DNA from 2 places in the Actinosynnema sp. NPDC020468 genome. Region 1 is predicted to be linked to the other one. Evidence: riboswitches for the same ligand, from Rfam matches in the RefSeq annotation. Region 1 holds a riboswitch; the other holds the start of a gene.
The links. Region 1 has a riboswitch for glycine ahead of gcvH (glycine cleavage system protein GcvH). Riboswitches for the same ligand answer to the same signal wherever they lie in the genome.
Positions count from the first base shown of each region.

Region 2: it holds a riboswitch for glycine, as region 1 does, so the genes downstream of both, gcvP (aminomethyl-transferring glycine dehydrogenase) here and gcvH (glycine cleavage system protein GcvH) in region 1, are expected to answer to the same signal.

Region 1 covers NZ_JBFAEO010000027.1:49,495-54,254, reverse strand. Annotated here, with positions in the region: gene AB0G50_RS20405 (ABC transporter ATP-binding protein) at 1-470, opposite strand, end outside; gene AB0G50_RS20400 (hypothetical protein) at 519-887, opposite strand; gene AB0G50_RS20395 (hypothetical protein) at 893-1,075, opposite strand; gene ald (alanine dehydrogenase) at 1,372-2,478, opposite strand; glycine riboswitch at 2,677-2,768, shown strand; gene gcvH (glycine cleavage system protein GcvH) at 2,891-3,271, shown strand; gene AB0G50_RS20380 (L-serine ammonia-lyase) at 3,278-4,636, shown strand; gene AB0G50_RS20375 (hypothetical protein) at 4,711-4,760, opposite strand, start outside.
Region 2 covers NZ_JBFAEO010000024.1:11,725-16,484, reverse strand. Annotated here, with positions in the region: gene gcvP (aminomethyl-transferring glycine dehydrogenase) at 1-1,729, opposite strand, end outside; glycine riboswitch at 1,882-1,972, opposite strand; gene AB0G50_RS18595 (MerR family transcriptional regulator) at 2,036-2,602, opposite strand; gene AB0G50_RS18590 (bifunctional nuclease family protein) at 3,105-3,578, opposite strand; gene AB0G50_RS18585 (MerR family transcriptional regulator) at 3,723-4,412, opposite strand; gene garA (glycogen accumulation regulator GarA) at 4,409-4,760, opposite strand, start outside.

The DNA.
Region 1 (4,760 bases):
AGGACCAGCACCTGCGGGTCGCCGAGCAGCGCGGTGGCCAGTGCCAGCCGCTGCTTCATGCCCAGCGAGAACCCGCCCGCCTTGCGGTCCGCGGCCTGGCCGAGGCCGACCAGTTCCAACACCCGGTCCGCCTGCTGGTCCGGCACGCCGATCGCGGCCGCGTACACCCGCAGGTGGTTGCGCGCGGTGCGCTTGGGGTGGAACCCCTGCGCCTCCAGCACCGCGCCGACGACCCGACCCGGGTTGCCGAGCTGGTGGAACGGGCGCCCGTTGATCAGGCCGATGCCCGCGGTCGGCGTCACCAGCCCGAGCAGCATGCGCAGGGTCGTCGTCTTGCCGGCGCCGTTCGGACCGAGGAAGCCGGTCACCGAACCGGGTTCCACCGTGAAGCTCAGATTCTGCACCGCTGCGACCGGACCGAACTGCTTGGTCAAGTTCTGCACCACGATGCGGCCACTGCCGTCGTGCACGCGTCCCTCCCGAGTGCTCCTACCGGGGGTCATCCTGCCCTAGGCGGATCACTCGGGTCGGGCGTGTCGTGGTTTCCGCGTCACCTCCGGTAGATCCCGGGTGGTGGTGACACGTCCGAACGGGTAGCGCAGCGGTCGCCTGCGCTCGCGGTGCGGCACGCCCTCGCCGATGAGGTGCTGGTGCGCCATCGTCCACACCTGGCACGGCCACCGCTTGTGCCGCAGCACGCCGACGCACGCGAGGCACCGGCTGTCCGGATCCGGTTGGTGCACGGTCAACAGCAGCCGCCAGCCGTCGGCGAGCCGGTGGATCTCGGAGCGCGCCAGCGGCACCAGCGCGTCGGCCTCGCCGCTCTCGGCGACCTCGTCCAGGTGGGCCAGCCGGCGCAGCACGGCGGCGCGGAGCGCTTCGTCCACCCCGATCACATCCGGTCCGCGGCCTGGTCGAGCAGGCGGTGCAACCGACGGGTCTGGGTGACCGACATCACAGCCGATTCGCCGGGCGGGGCGACGAGCAGCACCCGGTCGTCCTCCACCACCACCGTCACCGACCGGTCTCGGCCGAACGGGTCGTGGCAGTCGATCCAGCCCTGCGGGTGTGCCATGAGCGCTCCGATCCCTGCGGCGGAAGGTCTGCCTGAGGCATCGGTCGAGACCGTGTCGTGACTGACCCGTTACGACGCGAATTCACTCGTTTGCTTGAGGCACAACCACGGAACGTGCCCTGACGCGGTGAAGAATTGGCCACGACTCGACCCCCGCGCCTGGGCAGCGGACCCCGTTCCCGGCTAAGATTGGCCACGCGGCCCGCTCCCAGTGACCCCCAGGCTGGTTGAGCGGGCCGCCTCACGTTGAAAGGGCCGCCCGCGGTTGTGCGGGCGGCCCTTTCCTGTTGCGGCGATCAGCTCTCGAAGGCCGTGAACTCCAGCTCGTGCGCCTGCGCGACCGGCTCGTTGGTCAGCAGGCCCTCGTGCACGTTGAGGCCGGGCGCCAGGGCGGCGTCGGCGGCCAGCGCGGCACGCCATCCCTTGTCCGCCAACGCGACCGCGTACGGCAGCGTGACGTTGGTCAGCGCGTAGGTCGACGTGCGGGGCACCGCGCCGGGCATGTTGGCGACGCAGTAGAAGACCGAGTCGTGCACCTGGTAGGTCGGGTCGGCGTGGGTGGTCGGCCGCGAGTCGGCGAAGCAGCCGCCCTGGTCGATCGCGATGTCCACGAGCACCGAGCCCGGCTTCATCTGCGCGACCAGCTCGTTGCTCACCAGCTTGGGCGCCTTCGCGCCGGGCACCAGCACCGCGCCGATCACCAGGTCCGCCTCGCGCACGGCCTGGTCGACCGAGTAGCGGTTGGACGTGACGGTGCGCAGCCGGCCCTGGAACAGCGAGTCGATGTGCCGGAGGCGGTCCACGTTGGTGTCGAGGATCTCCACGTCCGCGCCGAGGCCGACGGCGATGGTGGCCGCGTTGAGGCCCGCCACGCCGCCGCCGATCACCACGACCCGCGCCGGGTGCACGCCGGGCACGCCGCCGGGCAGCACGCCGCGCCCGCCGGAGGGCTTCATCAGCGAGAACGCGCCGACCTGGGGCGCGAGCCTGCCCGCGACCTCGGACATCGGTGCCAGCAGCGGCAGCGCGCCGTTCGCGGTCTGCACGGTCTCGTAGGCGATGGCCGTGGTGCCGGAGTCCAGCAGCGCCCGCGTCAGCGGCAGGTCGGCGGCGAGGTGCAGGTAGGTGAACAGCACCTGGCCCTTGCGCAGCCGGGGGTACTCGACCGCGATGGGCTCCTTGACCTTGAGCACCAGGTCGCCCTCGGCCCACACGTCGTCCGCGGTGGCCAGCACCTTGGCGCCGGCGGCGAGGTACTCCTCGTCGGTGATGGCCGAGCCCAGACCCGCGCCGGCCTCGACGAACACCTCGTGCCCGCGGGAGGACAGCTCGTGGGCGCCCGCGGGGGTCAGCGCGACGCGGTACTCGTGGTTCTTGATCTCGCGGGGAACTGCGATCCGCACGGTGGGCTCCTTCGCTCCTACTCGGTACGCCAAAGGTCGGGTACCCGGTGCGCCCTGTCATCGTGCCGGGAGCACGAACGGCGAGGTCCGCGTTTGTGCGAGGTGAACAAGGGCCGCCGCGCGTTGACACCCGTCGTGGTCGGCACCTAGCGTTCGGGTCACTCCAACTGAACATCGGCCGCGGCGCCCACCTGCGCCGGAACCCGCGCGGGAGAGTCCTCGGCACGACCGGGGCGCCGAAGGAGCAAGCACCCCGCACACTCTCAGGCAGCGAGAACCGCGCGGGCGAGGCGACTCTGGAAAGCGTGCCCCGCGGCGCGCACCCACGGTGCAAGCCGCGACGATGCGGTGAAGCTCTCAGGTCCCAGGACAGAGCAGGGGACCTGGAACCCACCTGTCAGGGAGCGCTGCCGTGACCTTTCCCGAACACCTGCTGTACACCGCCGAGCACGAGTGGGTCGACTGGGTGCCGGGCACCCAGGAGCCCGTGTCGGTGGGCATCACCTCCTACGCCGCGTCCTCGCTGGGCGACATCGTGTTCGTGCAGCTGCCCGAGGTCGGCACGGTCGTGCAGTCCGGCGACGTGTGCGGCGAGCTCGAGTCGACCAAGTCGGTGAGCGACCTGTACGCGCCGGTCAGCGGCGAGGTGGTCGAGGTCAACACCGCGGTCGGGGACGACCCGTCGGCGATCAACGACGACCCGTACGGCGAGGGTTGGCTGTTCAAGGTCACCGTCACCGACGCGCAGGGCCTGCTCACCGCCGCGAAGTACGCGGAACTGACCGAGAGCTGAGCGGCCGTGGCGATCAGCGTCTTCGACCTGTTCTCCATCGGTATCGGGCCGTCCAGTTCCCACACGGTCGGCCCGATGCGAGCCGCGACCATGTTCATCGATCGATTGCCTCTGAATTCAGTCGACCGGGTGCATGTGGAGCTGTTCGGCTCACTCGGTGCAACCGGACATGGTCACGGCAGCCCGAAGGCGGTGCTGCTGGGTCTGGAGGGTCACCGGCCGGAGGAGGTCGACCCCCGGGAGGCCGAGCGGCGGGTGGCCGAAATCCGGGCGACGGGCCGGTTGCTGCTGGGTGGCGTGCGGGAGATCGCGTTCCGCGAAGACACCGACCTGGTGATGCACCGCCGCAAGTCGCTGCCGCTGCACCCGAACGGGATGAGCTTCGCCGCCTACTCGGGTGATGCGGTGGTCGACTCGGCGGTGTACTACTCCGTCGGCGGCGGCTTCGTGGTGGACGAGACCGCGACCGGCGCCGACCGCATCAAGCCCGACACCACCCCGCTCGCCCTGCCCTTCCGGACCGGGGACGAGTTGTTGGCGCGCACGCGCGAGCACGGCCTGTCGATCAGCGAGGTGATGCTGGCGAACGAGCTGTCCTGGCGGCCGGAGGCCGAGGTGCGCTCGTCGCTGCTGCGCATCTGGGGCGTCATGCAGGAGTGCGTGGCGCAGGGGTGCGTCGAGACCGGCGAGCTGCCGGGTGGTCTGAAGGTGCGGCGGCGCGCGGCGGAGATGCACGCGCGGTTGGCCTCGGAGCACTACGCGACCGACCCGCTGCGGGTGATGGACTGGGTGACGCTGTTCGCGCTGGCGGTGAACGAGGAGAACGCCGCCGGCGGCCGGGTGGTGACGGCGCCGACGAACGGCGCGGCCGGGATCGTGCCGGCGGTGCTGCACTACTACGCCAGGTTCGTGCCGGGCGCGTCGGACGACGGCATCGTGCGGTTCCTGCTGACGGCCGGCGCGATCGGCGTGCTGTTCAAGGAGAACGCGTCGATCTCGGGCGCCGAGGTCGGGTGCCAGGGCGAGGTCGGGTCGGCGTGCTCGATGGCGGCGGGCGGGTTGGCCGAGGTGCTGGGCGGCACGCCGGAGCAGGTCGAGAACGCGGCGGAGATCGCGATGGAGCACAACCTCGGCCTGACGTGCGACCCGATCGGGGGACTGGTGCAGATCCCGTGCATCGAGCGCAACGCGCTGGCGTCGATCAAGGCGATCACGGCGGCGCGGATGGCGCTGCGGGGCGACGGCTCGCACTTCGTGTCGCTGGACAAGGTCATCAAGACCATGCGCGAAACCGGCAAGGACATGAAGGTGAAGTACAAGGAAACGGCCCGCGGCGGTCTCGCGGTGAACGTCATCGAGTGCTGATTCCCAGGTCCTGATTTCGCGACGCCCCCCGTCCCGCGCCCGAGCGCGCGGCGGGGGGCTTTCTCGCGGCGGGCTCAGGCCTGGCCGACGAAGATCGCCTTCCCGGAGCCGAAGTCCGGTTGCA
Region 2 (4,760 bases), on a different contig from region 1:
GGCTGCCCGCGTTGGGCTGCAACGACACCGCGTCGTACCCGGTGATCTCGGCCAGCCACCCCTCCAGGTCGCCGATCAGGGACAGCATCCCCTCGGCGTCGGACGCGGGCGCGAACGGGTGCAGGTCGGCGAACTCGGGCCAGGTGATCGGCTCCATCTCGGCCGTCGCGTTGAGCTTCATCGTGCACGAGCCCAGCGGGATCATGCTCCGGTCGAGCGCGACGTCCTTGTCCGACAACGACCGCAGGTAGCGCAGCAGCGCGGTCTCCGAGCGGTGCGCGTGGAACACCGGGTGGGTCAGGTACTCCGTGGTGCGGCGCAGGTCGGTCGGGATGCCGTCGGCGGTGTCGCCGTCCAGCCCGTCGACGTCGGACACGGTGACGCCGAACGCCTTCCACACCGACTCGAGGTGCCCGCGCGTGGTCGTCTCGTCGCACGCGATCTGCACGTGGTCCGCGTCGACCTGCCACAGGTTCACGCCCAGGTCCCGCGCCGCCGCGACGACGTCGGCCGCCCGGCCCTCGACGTGCGCGCGCACGGTGTCGAAGAACTCGCCGTGCACGACGTCCACGCCGCCCTCGCACAGGCCGGCGGCCAGCACGGTCGCCATCCGGTGCGCCCGGGTCGCGATGTTCCGCAGGCCGTCCGGGCCGTGGTAGACCGCGTACATCGACGCGATCACCGCCAGCAGCACCTGCGCGGTGCAGATGTTCGAGGTCGCCTTCTCGCGGCGGATGTGCTGCTCGCGGGTCTGCAACGCGAGCCGGTAGGCCAACGAGCCGTCCGCGTCGACCGACACGCCGACCAGCCGGCCGGGCAGCTGCCGCTCCAGGCCCTGGCGCACGGCCATGTAGCCCGCGTGCGGCCCGCCGAACCCGATCGGCACGCCGAACCGCTGGGTGGTGCCCACGACGACGTCCGCGCCGATCTCACCCGGCGCGCGCAGCAGCGTCAGCGCCAGCAGGTCCGCGACCACGACCGCCTGCGCGCCCGCCTTGTGGATCTCCTCGATCAGCCCGGCCTGGTCCCGCACGACGCCGGACGCGCCGGGGTAGGACAGCAGCACGCCGAAGAAGTCGCCGCCCAGCCCGAGCCCCTCGAGGCCCTGGGACAGGTCGGCGGTGACGATCTCGATGCCCAGCGGCTCGGCGCGGGTCTCGATGACCGCGAGCGTCTGCGGCAGCGTGTCGACGTCGACCACGAACCGGGCCGACTTGGACCGGCCGGCGCGGCGCACCAGCGTCATCGCCTCGGCCGCCGCGGTGGACTCGTCCAGCATCGACGCGTTGGCCAGCGGCAACCCGGTCAGGTCGCCGACGACGGTCTGGAAGTTCAGCAGCGCCTCCAGCCGACCCTGCGAGATCTCCGGCTGGTACGGCGTGTAGGCCGTGTACCAGGCCGGGCTCTCCAGCACGTTGCGGCGGATCACCGGCGGCGTGGTGGTGCCGTAGTAGCCCAGGCCGATCATCTGGGTCATCGGCCGGTTGCGGGCCGCGAGGGCGCGCAGCTCGGCCAGCGCCTCGGTCTCGGTGGCGGGCGCGGGCAGGTCCAGCACCAGGTCGCGCACGCGGATCGACTCGGGCACCGCGCGCTGGGCCAGCTCCTCCAGCGAGCCGACGCCGATCACGTCGAGGATCCGGGCCAGCTCCGCGGGCCGCGGCCCGACGTGGCGGTCCGCGAACGGGGTGCCGTGTTCGAGCGCGGCGAGAGGGATGCGGTCCTGCGTCATGGGGGCGCCTTTCGGGGGGCTGCGGACAGACTCCTGCCGTTGCCCTCCCCCTCTGTCTTCCGCCCGACACGGGCGCCTGAGAGCTTCACCCGGCCGGGACCGGGCTTGCACCGTCGGCGGGGTCGGTTGCCCGGCCCACTTTCCAGAGGCGTCTCACCCGCGCGGTTCGTGTGCCTGAGAGGTTCCGGGGAGGAGTTGCTCCTTCGGCGCCGAGACGGGCTCGGACTCTCCCGCGCGGGGTAAAGCGACTACCCGCCGATCCTACCCGGCGGCTCGGGCTCCGAGGTTGTCGGCGCGACGCGGATCTCAGCCGGTCGCGCGGGTGCGCCTGCGGCGGGACAGCTCGTCGTCCGGTGTCTCCTCCAGCACGACGCCGTCGGCCCGCTCGGCCGGGAAGTCGTGGATGGTGCCGCTGATCTCCCGCATCGCGCCGCTGACCGCGATGCCGAACACGCCCTGACCGCCCTGGAGCAGGTCGACGACCTCCTCCGGCGACGTGCACTCGTAGACCGTGGTGCCGTCGCTGAAGAGCGTGATCCGGGCCAGGTCCTGCACGCCGCGCCTGCGCAGGTGGTCGACCGCGACGCGGATGTTCTGGAGGCTCACGCCGGTGTCCAGGAGTCGCTTGACGACCTTGAGCACCAGGATGTCCTTGAAGGAGTACAGCCGTTGGCTCCCCGAGCCGTGCGCACTCCTTATCGTCGGGTTGACCAGTCCCGTGCGCGCCCAGTAGTCCAACTGGCGGTAGGTGATGCCCGCGATCTGGCACGCGGCGGGCCCGCGGTACCCGACGAGCTCGTCCGGCAGCGAGGAGTCCGGGAACAGCTCACCCTGTTCGCCGGTGCCGGCCCGGATGCGCGCTTCCTCGACCACGCCTGCCTCCCCTCGACCCGGTCTCGCCGACCGGCGTGAAGCGACCTCGGTGCTCTACGAATGACACCGTGCCGATTCACCTGAGCTCGACGGTAAGACCGGGTAGGGGCCGGGTCAACGCGACTCGCTGGGCGTGTCTTACCTCAACCTCAGGTTGAGGTTGAGGAAGCCGTCTGACGTAGCCCATTCGGGTGGCGTTTAGTGATCGTTTAGCGCAGCACCGTTGACGTTGTGTAATCCAGAAGTGTGACACCAGGGGGTGGCACACGGGGTTGATCCACAACTCACCGCACACACCACGAGGGGCCGGCTTTCACTTCGCGGCCGAAACCCGACCCCTCGTGGTGAACGCGACCCCGAGACCTCCTCCGGGCACGTCGAGCCGTCCGGTCGACCACCGCGCGTCACCCGCGACCACCCCGACACCCGGAAACGCGAAACGGCCCCGACGGGAGCCGTCAGGGCTCGCGGTGCACGGGGCCGGTCGAGGTCGCGCGGCGGTTCAGGTGTCCGCGCCGCGGAAGTCCTCCGGCGAGACCGAGTCCAGGAACTCCCGGAACTTCTCGACCTCGTCCTCCTGCTCGTCGGGGATGATCAGACCCGCCTCCGCCAGGACGCTCTCCTCGGCGTGGATCGGCACCCCGATCCGCAGCGCCAGCGCCACCGAGTCGCTCGGCCGGGCCGACACGCGGATGTCGCCGTCGAAGACGAGTTCGGCGAAGTAGGTCCCCTCCTGGAGGTCGGTGATCCGGACCTGTTCCAACTGCCGGCCGAGCGCGCCGATCACGTCCTTGAGCAGGTCGTGGGTCAACGGCCGCGCGGGCCGGACACCCTGCTGCTCCAGGGCGATCGCCGTCGCCTCCACCGAGCCGATCCAGATCGGCAGGTAGCGTTCGCCCTCGGTTTCGCGCAGCAGCAGGATCGGCTGGTTCGCGGGCAGTTCCACCCGCACACCGACGACACGCATTTCGCTCATCGGGTCTCGCCTCCCTCAGCGCGCTGAAATTCTGGCGTCCCCGCTACCTCACGAGGATCCCCCACCCACATCTCCGACGCTACCCGCCAAGCGGGCCTTCTGCGCAACCGCCCGGGTAGCCGGGATCAGCATGCGGACACCTGTTCACCTGGGCGAAACGCGGTTCGCGACGGCCTCGCGAAGACCCACTTTGACCAGGAGTGTGTGCAGCGTTACGGACAGCGCCGCCAGCTCCCGGACGACCTCCTCGGCACGGGCCCGCGACTGCGGGTCGCGCTGCCGGGACAAAGGTGCCACCAGCTGCTCCACCAACCCGACCTCGCGGTCCGCCGCGGCCTGGAAGGGCCGCAGGTGGCGCGGTTCCACACCGTGCCGCGCCAACGCCCGCACGGTCGTCGCGATCTGCACCGCGTCGCCGTCGTACCACCCCGCGGGACCCGGCTTCACCAGGCCGAAGCGCTCCAGCTCGGCCAGCACGCCGGGCTCGATGCCGGCCCGGGTGACCAGGTCGTCCCGCGTCACGCGCGAGGTCGGGGCGCCGAACTGCTCCGCACCGACCGGGTGCGGAGCGTCCGGAGCGCCGTCCAACTGCTCCTTGATGACCTTCAACGGCAGGTACCGGTCGCGCTGGGCCGCCAGCACGTACCGCAGACGTTCGACGTCGGCGGAGGTGAACTGGCGGTACCCCGATGCCGTTCGTGCCGGGCGGACCAGACCTTCCGACTCCAGGAACCTGATCTTGGAGATCGTCACGTCCGGGAAGTCCGCGCGGAGTTGCGAGAGCACCGCTCCGATGCTCAACCCCCCGCGCTGCGACCGCCCGGCCGCGGTCACTGCCCCCCGGCGCCCGGACCGGTCAGGAACACGAGGCGGAACTTGCCGATCTGGACCTCGTCGCCGTTGGCGAGCACCGCCTGGTCGACGGGCTCGCGGTTGACGTAGGTGCCGTTGAGGCTGCCCACGTCGATCACCACGAACTCGCCGCCCTCGCGGCGGAACTCGGCGTGCCGGCGGGACACCGTCACGTCGTCGAGGAAGATGTCGCTGTCGGGGTGCCGGCCCGCGCTGGTCGTGTCGCGGTCCAAGAGGAACCGCGAACCCGCGTTGGGACCGCGCTTGACCACCAGCAGGGCGGACCCGGCCGGCAGCGCGTCGACACCGGCGACGGCCGGCTCACCGGCG